DNA from 2 places in the Staphylococcus caprae genome. Region 2 is predicted to be linked to the other one. Evidence: riboswitches for the same ligand, from Rfam matches in the RefSeq annotation. Region 2 holds a riboswitch; the other holds the start of a gene.
The links. A riboswitch is a leader RNA that binds a small molecule or an ion and turns the genes downstream of it on or off. The one in region 2 is predicted to bind FMN.
Positions count from the first base shown of each region.

Region 1: another riboswitch for FMN. It lies ahead of JMUB898_RS06950 (ECF transporter S component); the one in region 2 lies ahead of ribD (bifunctional diaminohydroxyphosphoribosylaminopyrimidine deaminase/5-amino-6-(5-phosphoribosylamino)uracil reductase RibD).

Region 1 is NZ_AP018587.1:1,427,836-1,433,853, reverse strand. It holds gene JMUB898_RS06965 (RecQ family ATP-dependent DNA helicase) at 1-1,360, opposite strand, end outside; gene JMUB898_RS06960 (YpbB family protein) at 1,347-2,309, opposite strand; gene JMUB898_RS06955 (ferredoxin) at 2,418-2,666, shown strand; gene JMUB898_RS06950 (ECF transporter S component) at 2,829-3,368, opposite strand; FMN riboswitch at 3,431-3,576, opposite strand; gene JMUB898_RS06945 (ATP-binding protein) at 3,641-5,404, opposite strand; gene JMUB898_RS06940 (response regulator transcription factor) at 5,388-6,018, opposite strand, start outside.
Region 2 is NZ_AP018587.1:1,134,436-1,140,453, reverse strand. It holds gene ribB (3,4-dihydroxy-2-butanone-4-phosphate synthase) at 1-772, opposite strand, end outside; gene ribE (riboflavin synthase) at 784-1,416, opposite strand; gene ribD (bifunctional diaminohydroxyphosphoribosylaminopyrimidine deaminase/5-amino-6-(5-phosphoribosylamino)uracil reductase RibD) at 1,423-2,466, opposite strand; FMN riboswitch at 2,618-2,751, opposite strand; gene JMUB898_RS05585 (FAD/NAD(P)-binding protein) at 2,891-4,381, opposite strand; gene JMUB898_RS05580 (peptidoglycan release complex glucosaminidase SagB) at 4,699-5,550, opposite strand; gene JMUB898_RS05575 (hypothetical protein) at 5,865-6,018, opposite strand, start outside.

The sequences.
Region 1 (6,018 bases), 290 kb from region 2:
TGAGTTTTTCTTCATAAGTCATTTTTCTTTTCACTTTTTTACGATTAAAATTTTTAATTTCCTTCAAATCGGTATCATTATCACAACATTGATTTGGTTTGTCTGGATGTTCATTAAAGAATTCCAGTAAATAGTTGCGACGACATTGGTCTATATCTTTATATCCAAGCATACGCATATAGCCTAAACGTTTACGTTGGTATGACTTTTTGAAAATACTTCTAAGCTCACTCACAGAAAATTGTCGATACAACGTTTCCAAGATTTCTTTCTTATCAGGAGGTAAGAAATCACCTAATTCAAACATTGAAATATCTTCATCAGTAATCATATCTGTAAACAATAAAGTTTCTAATAAAAAGCGATCATCAGGTTGATATAAACTTATGGCCTGACTCAATTTACCATCTCGTCCAGCACGACCAATTTCTTGTAAATAGTTTGATGGACTTGAAGAAAGATGGAAATGAATCACGGTGCGTATATCTTTTTTATTAATGCCCATTCCAAATGCACTTGTTGCGACGATAACGGGTATGTCATTGTTTAAAAACTGTTGTTGTACGGTCTGTCGTTCTTGATAACTTAAATCTCCGTGATAAATCCCTGTTAAAAATCCTGCATCATATATTAAATTTGCGAGTTCTAAACATTTTTTCTTAGAAGATATGTAGATAATTGTAGGGCCCGAATAATTTAAAAATGGAATAAGCCATTCTATTTTCTCATCATCATCATTAAAATTTCTATGTTGTAAAGAAATATTCTCGCGACTCATACTTGTCTTAATCACGTTAAGTTTCACATTAAGTATTTGAGTTAAATCCTCATCTAGATGAGGTGGTGCAGTTGCAGTTAATGCAAGCACACGAGCATGCTTAAAATGTGAGATAATCTGACCAATTAAAGCATAATGAGGTCTAAAATCATATCCCCATTCCGATAAGCAATGTGCTTCATCTAACACAATAAGACCAAAATCAATACGGGAAATTAATTTAAAGTTTTGTGGTTGTAAAATGTATTCTGGACTCAAATATATAAAGCGACTTTGTGGAAGCCGTTTGATATTATTTCTTTTTTCAACTTCGTCCATTCCAGAATGTATATAGGCAACTTGCGATTCACCGTTTAACTTCATTTGCATCACTTGATCATCCATCAGTGAAATAAGTGGTGAGATGACTAGCGTTGGCTTTTCGATAAGATATGTTGGGAATTGATAACATAAACTTTTCCCACTGCCAGTTGGAAGTATGCCTAATGTATGCTTGCCTTCTAAGACGCTTTGTATAATATCTTTTTGGCCGGGCTTGAAAGTTTTAAATCCAAACCAGTCTTTCAGTTTATCCTCTAGCATTTAAATCGCCTCGCTCAATACCTACAATCACTAATTTAATTTGAAAATAAGTCAAATCTTCAAATTTGTTCTTATATTCTCTTAATCTTAATCCTTTATGATTATTATAATACGACACAAACTGTTTGAGTCTCGTTTCTTCTATATAAGTAGAATAATCTTTTTGGTAACCTTTGATGAAAATTTCTAATACGTGGTCTTCGACTGTATTAATTTTAACATTTTGACGTTCAGCAATCTCTTTCATAGTCATTCCAGAACGCAGTTTTTGATAACTTAAGTAGGTTTGATTTAACAATGGTGGTAAGATCAGAGTTTGGGACAGTATTGGATATCTTAACTCATGTTCAATTTCTTCTATTAAATCAATAAGTTGAACCATTTCAATTTCAAATAGTTCAGATTGCTTCATCTCTTCGATTAGACTAATTTGTTGTCTTGTATACATAGGTTCATCGTAACCTTGTAAATAATAATGAAGATAATTCGTGTTGTGCTTCTTTTGAATTGTCTCGAAAAGTAAGTAAATTTCTTTGATCAAATCTTCTTCTAAATGATTTGTCTTAATGTGACTATATAGTTGTTTAACTTTTTGTTGAATAAAAGTGTTTTGAACTGCGGGTATAAATTTAAAAGATTGTTTACGTGTATGTGATAAAGTTTGAATAAGCAGTTGTATACAACTAAATGTTTGAATTAAACTATCATATGTATAACGAGAATTTGTTTTAATTGTAAATTTACTTTCAAAATCATCCATTTGGAGTATAAATCGCTCAAAAGTAGGATATTTTAAATTGGGTAAACTATGATATAATGACAAAAGTTGTTGGCTCGAAGCATCAAAAAACGTTTGATGAGACTTCTTGCCTATTAAAATATTATAAATGCTTTTATTTGTTTTGTAGTTATATGCATGATTAATGGCATAAAATAATATATGGTTCAAATTAAAACCTCACTCTATAAAACGAATATATTGAAATGAAAAATGTCGATGTCTACAATTGTATTAGCAATACTAGTGTAGCATTTTTATCAAAGGAGGCGAATGAAAATGGCTAAATATACAATCGTTGATATGGATACATGTATCGCATGTGGTGCATGTGGTGCAGCAGCTCCAGATATTTATGATTACGACGACGAAGGTATTGCTTTCGTAATCCTTGATGATAACCAAGGTACTGCAGAAGTGCCAGAAGAGTTGTACGAAGATATGGAAGACGCATTAGAAGGTTGTCCAACAGACTCAATTAAAATTGAAGACGAACCATTTGATGGTGACGCGCTTAAATTTGAATAATAGATATGCTCGGATTCTTAATTTTGTTTAAGGATTCGAGCTTTTTTAGTTAATTAAAAATTTTATCTATTATCTTACTTATGATGTAATCAATATATGTATATAAAGAATGCTCTCTAAACTAAGAAACGTTGATTTAACTTAGCATAGAGAGTATGTGTTTTATTTTAAAATATTTTTAAGACGTCTATATAGTAAAACAAAGATAACTGAAATGACGATACCTTTGATAATATTAAATGGAATCACTCCAGAAACAATCACAATTTTGACGTTTTTCACAACGTCACCTAAATTGAAGATCATTCCATATAAAGGAAGTAACACGAAATAATTGAGGATACTTAATACAATTGTCATCACAATGGTACCAACAATTAATCCATTTATTAATGAACGTGATCTACGTTTTCTCACATAAACATAGTAAGCAGATAACAAGAAACTTACCCCTGCTAAGAAATTCGCTACTGGACCTACTGGGTCACTCATGTTAAATAGAAAATTTAAGATGTTTTTAATGAGAGCCACGATTACACCTGCGAGCGGTCCTAAAATGAATGTAGCAAGTAATGTTGGAACATCACTAAAATCTAATGTTAAATACGGTGGTAAGAAAGGTATTGGAAACTTAATGAAAGTTAACACAAACGCAACCGCACTTAACATACTAATGGTAATTAAACGTTTATTTTGTTGCATATTCAATTTTCTCCTTCCATTCATCTTGCACAGAAAAGGAGGAAATTTGCACAACAAAAAACCTCCATCTTCTCCCATCCAGACTATACTGTCGGCTTCAGATTTTCACTGAATCAAGAAGTGAAATAAAATATATGTTTCTTACTTCACTTCGTCGCAGGCTTAAATTACTGCCGGTTGGGAATTACACCCTACCCCGAAGATGAATATTTATAATGATTTTATTTAAAATTTATATTACACGATAAAATCTATAAACTCAACGACTCTGCTTAGTTATTTTTAATGTGTGGTTGAGGCAATTTAATAATAAATGTCGTGCCTTTACCTAGTTCACTTTCAACTTCAATTTTACCACCATGTTCTTCGATAATCATTTTACAAATAAAGAGTCCTAAACCTGTACCTTGTTTACCGCGTTTACGGGAAGCGTCAACTTTGTAGAAGCGGTCAAAGACTTGTTGTAAATGTTCGGGTGCAATACCCGTTCCAGTGTCACTAATATATAAGATGTTATAACGATTATCTTTGGCAGTAGTTACTGCAATGGTATCACCAGGTTGCGTATATCTAGATGCATTGTCAATCAGATTAGTTAGAACTTGGTCCATGCGGTCCATATCATAATCCCACAACTGATTATCATTGCCTGAATTAAATTCCATTGTGAGATCTAAATCTTCAGCTTGCATTCGGTATTTGGCTTTCATTTTATTTAAAAGGTCATCAATGGGTTGAACTTCTTTCTCTACTGATAAACCTTCTGCATCCATGCGTGCAACATTTAGTAACTCGTTGACAAGACGATTTAAACGCTTAGATTCATCTAACACGACAGCAAGAGAATCTCGTATTTCGTCTGGTTCAGTTACAACACCATCAACAATGGATTCAGTGTAACCTTGTAACAATGATATAGGTGTACGTAATTCATGAGAGACATTTGCGATAAAGTCTTTCTTCATTTGATCCAAGTTATGTTCATTTGTCATGTCTCGGATAATCACCACGATACCGTTTCTGCCATTAGGTTGAATGCGATTAATATAACTTGTGATAAAGACGTAATATCTCGTATTAATTTCTATTTCTTGGAATTCTGTACCTTCAGATTTAAACGTTTGTTCGATTTGTTTTTCGATTAATTCTTTTGAAAAGTCATCAATTTTATGGATGATATCATCAGCCATTTTATTTGATATTATGACATCACGTTGATCATTTATGCCTAGTACCCCTTCAACCATGGAATTGATAAGGCTATCTCTAATATTTTTAGAAGATGATAATGCTTCGATATGTTCTTGAATTTCATAATTCATATTATTAAAAGCTCTTGATAAATCACCTATTTCATCTTTGGTTTTGACTGATGAGATATGGCTATAATCACCTTCTGAAACTTTTTGAGCCTGTGTTTTTAATTGGCGAAGTGGTTTCGTAATTTTATTAGATAGGAAAAATGCGAAAATGGTGCTTGCAGCAATAAAGATAATAGCTGTAATTAAAATGATAATTGTAATAGCATTATTCGTATCTTCGATAGATTTTAAGTCTTTATAGATAAATACACCACTATGTTTACCGTGTGCGTCTTTTTGAGCTTTCATCGGATAACCTAGGAGAATATAAGACTGAGTATCACCATGATTTTTTATAGTGACATTTTGAGTTTCAAATTCACCTTTTTGGAAGACCTTTTTAAAATTATCGTTATGCTTAATTTCTTTAAGCATTTGAATTTTAGTATTATTATACGATGATGCTGGCTTATCATTAAAATCTTTCATAATTATAAGTCCACCAGGCCCATCTATTAACTTTTGACTGTTTTGAATGGCAAGAGATTTATTTTTTGATTTCTCTACGAGTGAACTAATTCTTTTGGCATCTTCTTTGATAGAATTTTCAGTTTCTTGCGTGAAATAATATTGGATAAATGTGATTAAGGATACACTTAATAAAATTAAAACTGTCGCCACTATTAAAATAATAGTTAACCACAGTTTTATAACTACACTATTTAGTCGGTTCATCACTGGCTTTAACCTCGAATTTATAACCGACGCCCCAAACAGTTTGTATCATTTGAGCTGCATCGTTAGACACACGATTTAATTTTTCTCTCAAACGCTTAACATGTGTATCCACTGTTCGCAAGTCGCCATAAAATTCATAATGCCAAACCTCTTTAAGTAATTGTTCACGATCAAACACTTTATTTGGTGTCTTAGCTAAATAAATTAATAATTCATACTCTTTAGGTGTTAAATTCACCTGTTCGTTGTCTGCAAGTACTCTATGTGCGTCATTATCAATAACTAAATGATTAAATTCGATAATGTCTCGTGCATGTGGTTCGCTTTGTTCAGAGTTTGCAGACTGTGTACGTCTTAATAAAGCTTTTACTCTTAATACGACTTCTCGTGGTGAAAATGGTTTAACAATGTAGTCGTCAGCACCAGATTCAAATCCTTCAACGCGATTTGTCTCTTCACCTTTAGCCGTAAGCATAATAATAGGCGTTTCTTTATGTTCTCTTAGTTTAGAAGCAACTTCTATACCATCCATTTCTGGAAGCATTAAATCTAAAAGAATGCACGCATAGTTATTCTCCATCGCAAGCTCATAAGCCTCTTTCCCATTACTT
Region 2 (6,018 bases):
CGCCCGTTAAACATGCAGAGTGAATACGAACATTTTCATTTCTGCGGATATCTCCTTTAGCAATGACTACAATTTCTTCATCACTCAAATCAGTAGTGAAGCCATACATATCAAATGTACCTAAATCCGTAGGCATGTTAACTTTAGCATTCAATTCAACATGAGACTCCGTTTGTTTACGATACGCAATCAAACTTTCAATCGTAATCATTTTCAAATTATGGCGTTCCTTAAACGTTTGTAAATCATTGCCTTTAGCCATTGTGCCATCATCATTCATTATTTCACAAATGACGCCAGCAGGTCGTGCCCCCGATAATTTGGCTAAATCGACAGCCGCTTCAGTATGACCATTACGTTCTAATACACCATTGTCTTTAGCAATCAATGGAAATAAATGTCCAGGACGATTGAAATCTGTCGCACTTGCATTGTCATCTATCAATGCTCTTGCAGTTAACATGCGCTCATTCGCGCTAATGCCAGTAGTCGTTGTTTTATGATCTACACTTACAGTAAAATGAGTGCCATATACGTCAGTATTATTTCTTTCCATCGCATTTAATTCTAGACGACGCGCAATTGAACGATCAATTGGTGCACATATAAGACCTCGTCCTTCTTTTGCCATAAAGTTAATCGTATCATCAGCCATCCATTCAGTAATAGCGACTAAATCTCCTTCATTTTCTCTATCCTCATCGTCAACTACAATAATGCTTTCACCATTTTTTAAAGCTTCTATAGCCAACTCAATATTGTCAAATTGCATGTGAATTCCTCCTAAAAACCAAATGCACGTAATTTATCTTCAGTAAGTTCGCTCTTCTTATTATTCATGATATTCTCTACATATTTGAAAAGGACGTCTGTTTCTAAATGAACAGCATCGCCTACTTTCTTTCCTGATAATATCGTTGACTTTCGTGTCTCAGGAATAAGATGAATATCAAAGGTCGTTTCATGAAGATCAAATACTGTTAAACTGACTCCATCGACAGTGATAGAACCTTGTTTTACCATTTGATTCAATATATTTTTCGAAGTTTTAATTGAAATGATTTTTGAGTTAGCTGTTTCATTAATTTTAGAAATTGTTCCAAGTTCATCCACATGACCTAAGACAAAATGTCCTCCGAATCTACCCTTACCACTCATGGCTCTTTCAAGGTTGACTTCAGAATGTCGTTGTACGTCAGCTAAGTAGGTTTTATTTTCCGTACCTTTAATCACCTGTACAGAAAAAGTTGAATCATTGAAATCAATGACAGTTAAACATGCACCGTTGACGCTTATAGAATCGCCAATATGCATATCTTCTAAAATTTGTTTAGCACTAATTTCTAATGTTCTTACTGACTGTTGGGTGTGAACTTGTTTAACGGTACCAATTTCTTCAACGATACCTGTAAACATGCCTATTCACTTCTTTCGTAGTTTCAATTTAATATTTTGATTAATTAACTTGGAATAAACAATTTCAAATTGCGTAGCTTCTGGTAAATCAATGACTTCATCCGTTTTGAAAAATTGATGTTTACCTGAACCACCTATTAATTTCGGGGCTAAATAGAGAATAAGTTCATTTAAATGATCAGATTGGAGAAATTGTGATGTAATATTTGGTCCTGCCTCGACTAGCAGCTTGCCAATACCTCTGCGATATAAATCTTTTAATATTTCTGTCGTTTCGCATTCTTGCATGTTTATGATTTCTATATGTTTATCGTTATTTTTTAATTTTTCATTTTCAGTATAAATCCAAATTTGTGAAGTTGTATCTTTAAATAACTGATGTTCAAAATTGATATCTCCCGTTTTCGATAGAATCACCCTTATCGGATTTTTGCCATCTGGCACCCTTGTCGTATATAAGGGATCGTCTGCTTCGATTGTTTTTCGACCAGTTACTACCGCATCATGTTCATGACGCAGTCGATACACATCTTCTTTAACTTCTTTATTTGTAATCCATTTACTTTCATCTAAATCAGTGGCTTGTTTGCCATCGAGACTTGATGAAACTTTAACAGTTAATTCAGGTATGCCCTTCCTTTTAGCTGGAAAGAAATCTTTATAAAGTTCAGCAGCATCTTCATTGAATTGAAATTCAACTTCAATACCTGCTTCTTTCAGAATTTCATCACCTTTAGAAACTAACGTCGTGTCTTTTATCGCATATATGACTTTTTTAATACCAAATTCGATAATTTTATCAACACATGGTGGTGTTGAACCATGATGCGTACACGGTTCTAAAGAGACGTAAATCGTAGCATCTTTTGCAGCTTGTCCAGCCATATCCAACGCTTGAACTTCCGCATGCTTGTCACCCTTCTTCAGATGAGCTCCTAAACCAACGATTCTACCATCCTTAACTACAACAGATCCTACTGGTGGATTTATACCTGTTTGGCCATCAACCATTTGTGCAAGTTGAATGGCATAATTCATAAATCGACTCAATTTATCACCTCAATAAAATAAAAAAACCTTATACCAATGTAAAAGGCATAAGGAGACTTGTATATCTTTAAATAAGCCGATTTGCATGTCAGAAGACATACTGATACAAATTGGCTTATCGTTACACTTTTTTAGTGTTTGTCGATAGTTGTTATTCTTTCTCCCATCCAGACTTTAACTGTCGGCTCTAGATTCTCACTAGATCAGCCACTAACATTATGTGTTAGCAGGTCGCAGGCTTAATTTACTGCCGGTTGGGAATTACACCCTGCCCCGAAAGAATGCTATGAAATTGTTATTGGTTAATTGAGTGATTGTAGTTTATTACTACAAGTTAAATGGTACTATAATTATTTTGAAAACTCAATTTAGTCGCTTTAATCAAGCTCAATTAATTGTGAAATTTTATACTTTGTAAATGGTTCTACTCTTTTTTATCCATTTCTTTTTGAGTTAAATATAATTGAGATACTGTATTGACCACTTGATCAACAATCATTTTAACCCCATTTCGAAGTTTATTGACACCGTTCGTCATTTGTCCAATTGCAATCACATTTGTCAAAGTACCATATCGTGGACTAATCACTTGATTGGTTTCAGGAATAATTTGAATTCCACCCATCGGATGACGTTGTACGATTTGTCGATTTTCAAGATTCAACACTAATTGATCATCTTCATCTAACTGTTCTAAGTGTGTCTTAGATCCTGTTGCGTTGATGACAATATCAAAGGCTTCAGTGCGCTGTGAATCATCATTAAACGTCAAGTAGAATTGATTATTTTTGTGTTGCACATCATGTAAATTCTTTTTAATTTCAAGCTCACCTTTTTGAATTAATTGAATTAATAACTTCGCTGTTCGAGGTGGCATTGGATTTGAGTTCAATTGTATCATCTTAGTATATTTACGATTAAATTCCTCTTGGTCTTTAACACTTAAACTATTCCAAATCCAATTTAAATTTTCTTTCAAATATTCGATAATACTTTGGAATATCCCCATTTCAGTTTCATGCTCTAAATCATACTTCAAATCTTGAATGTGATTTCCAGTACGACGATGGATTAATTTTTGAAAATCAATGCCATAATCCTCACACTCTTTCAAGAACAATGCTACTGCTTGATCCAATGGAACATTCCCGTAATGATTTTCCTTAATACCATTAAAATGGTCTTTCGTTAAATGCGTGAATTGAATGTCTATCATCTTCCCTCTTACACTAGGCAAAGACGCTGAGCGACTTGTCATCGTTATAGGTAAATTAGGGTGATGCGCTGTAACATATCTCACAACATCTAAACTTGCCAATCCAGTTCCTACAATAGCGATTCTATCTGAATCTTCCACATCGTCTAATGTATTATATGTAGGATATGGTGTTTTAATAAATCCTTTTTTACCTTTTAAATGATAAGGATCATGGTAGCTAAAGGTCCCGAATGTTAAAAATAAATAGTCATACTCTCTCCATTCCTTATCATCTTCACATGTACAGACATAATACTTCAATTTTGTATCATCCACATCGGAATTAGTAAATATTTCCTGTACTTTATCATTAATAATTGTTAAATTCTCATATTGCTCGTCATATTGTGATAAATATGATTTCATATAATGACCAAAAACAAATCTTGGTAGATATTGTGGGTTTTGAAATTCAAAATCATTTTGGTTTTGATACCATTTCCAGAATTCTTCATCATCATCTAAATTTAAACTCATCTTTTTGGATGGCATATTAATTAATAATTCACTACTATCATTTTGAAACGGAACGCCTTGTCCCATATTTTTTTCATCATCATAAACATCTACTTTTAATTTTGAGAATTCTTCATGTTTAACGAGTTGTCGCAAGACACTCACGCCAGCTGTTCCCATCCCAATAATTGCTACACGCATTTTATCAACCTTCTATCTATGTATTCGCTTCTTTTATGAATGTGTTTAAACGATCTAAACATTGACTCCCTATTAACATATCCTTATCTAACTACTTTTAATCTTTAAAAGATATGCTAAAATCATTTTACTGAGGTGAAAATATGAAATTAATTACTAAAATCATTATCGTATTTATTGTTTTATTCGCATGGTTCACTAACAAAAATAAAGCTAAATAATTTTCTCATTTATAATGCATATTCGACATGAATTAGAAAAAGCATCACTATCAAGGTTAACTTATCTTAATAGTGATGCTTTATTCATTTCATCGTTTACTTTTGATGTTCTTTGTCATCTTTATAAACATATAACTTGAAGTATTTACCTTCAGTTTTCATGTTTTTATAGAAATCAGCAATGATACTGGCATTACTTTCTGCCCATTTAATATCTGTTGCGTACTGGTGTTCACCAGGATTTTTAGGGTTCCATCTCATACTATATAACGTATCTTGGTCTTCATGTGACAAGAAATGTTTATGAATGAAATCCGCTCCGCCGTAAATGGCTTTTTGAGGTGTATCCCAACCATGTTTTTTAGCGTATTGAGCTCCCGTTTTGATAGGATCACTATCTAACGCGCCTACACCGTAGAAGTTATAGTATTTCTTACCGTCTATTTCTACACCTTTTGCAAGTTCACTTTTCGCTGCCCCAGTCTCTAAAAGCGCGTGAGAAATAAGGTAAACTTCATTCACATGTTTGGCTTTCGCTGCATTAATAAAGTCATCAGTATGTTCTAATAAAACTGGTCTATCAAACAACATACGTTTAATTCTATTTTTATCGATACCTTGGTATTTTGATAAATCTAAAAATTGATATTTTTGTTTGTCATTATCAATGAATTTACTACTATCCATTGCTGTTTTGATTTCAGTATCAGATGCATCTCGCCAAGCATTGTTATTCTTATTAGATACTTGTTGGCTCGTATAATTATGTATTTGTTTCTTTGCTGCTTTATCTAAAGTTTTATCCAACTTAACTACTTTCTCTTGTGATTTCACATGTTTAAAGAAAATTTGATCAGAAATCATTGAAAAGAAAATAAAAGCAGCAACAACGAATACTATAAGTAGTCCTATTATAGAAATAATAGAGCCCTTTTTGTGCTTAATCATATTCACACCTCTTAGGTCATTGTTGTTAAACTATTCAATTTCATTACGATAATAAAGTTTAACATTATTGATTCGGATTCACAATTTTATATTAGTATTGTTACAAATTCATAAATAAAAAGTAATAAAATTGAAACTTTATATAAAAATAGAGGTCTTACTTGATCATCATTAATAATAGTCCTTTAAACATGCATTTCTATCAACATATATAATGTAGAAATCAGTCTATCAATTGTTTCTATAAACAGTGAAACTAAAGTTCAGAATATCATTTAATGACGATAAGTTACCTCGATTTTATTACGATTAGATTATGATTTTTTATATTCCATCATGATGAAGCTTGCTGCTTGAGAACGATTTTTATAATAATATTGATTTAAATCAATCGTTCCCTCGATCTCCCCATCACGATATTTCATTTCATTCGTAAAGTTGTTAATCATTACGAAATCAGAACGATCT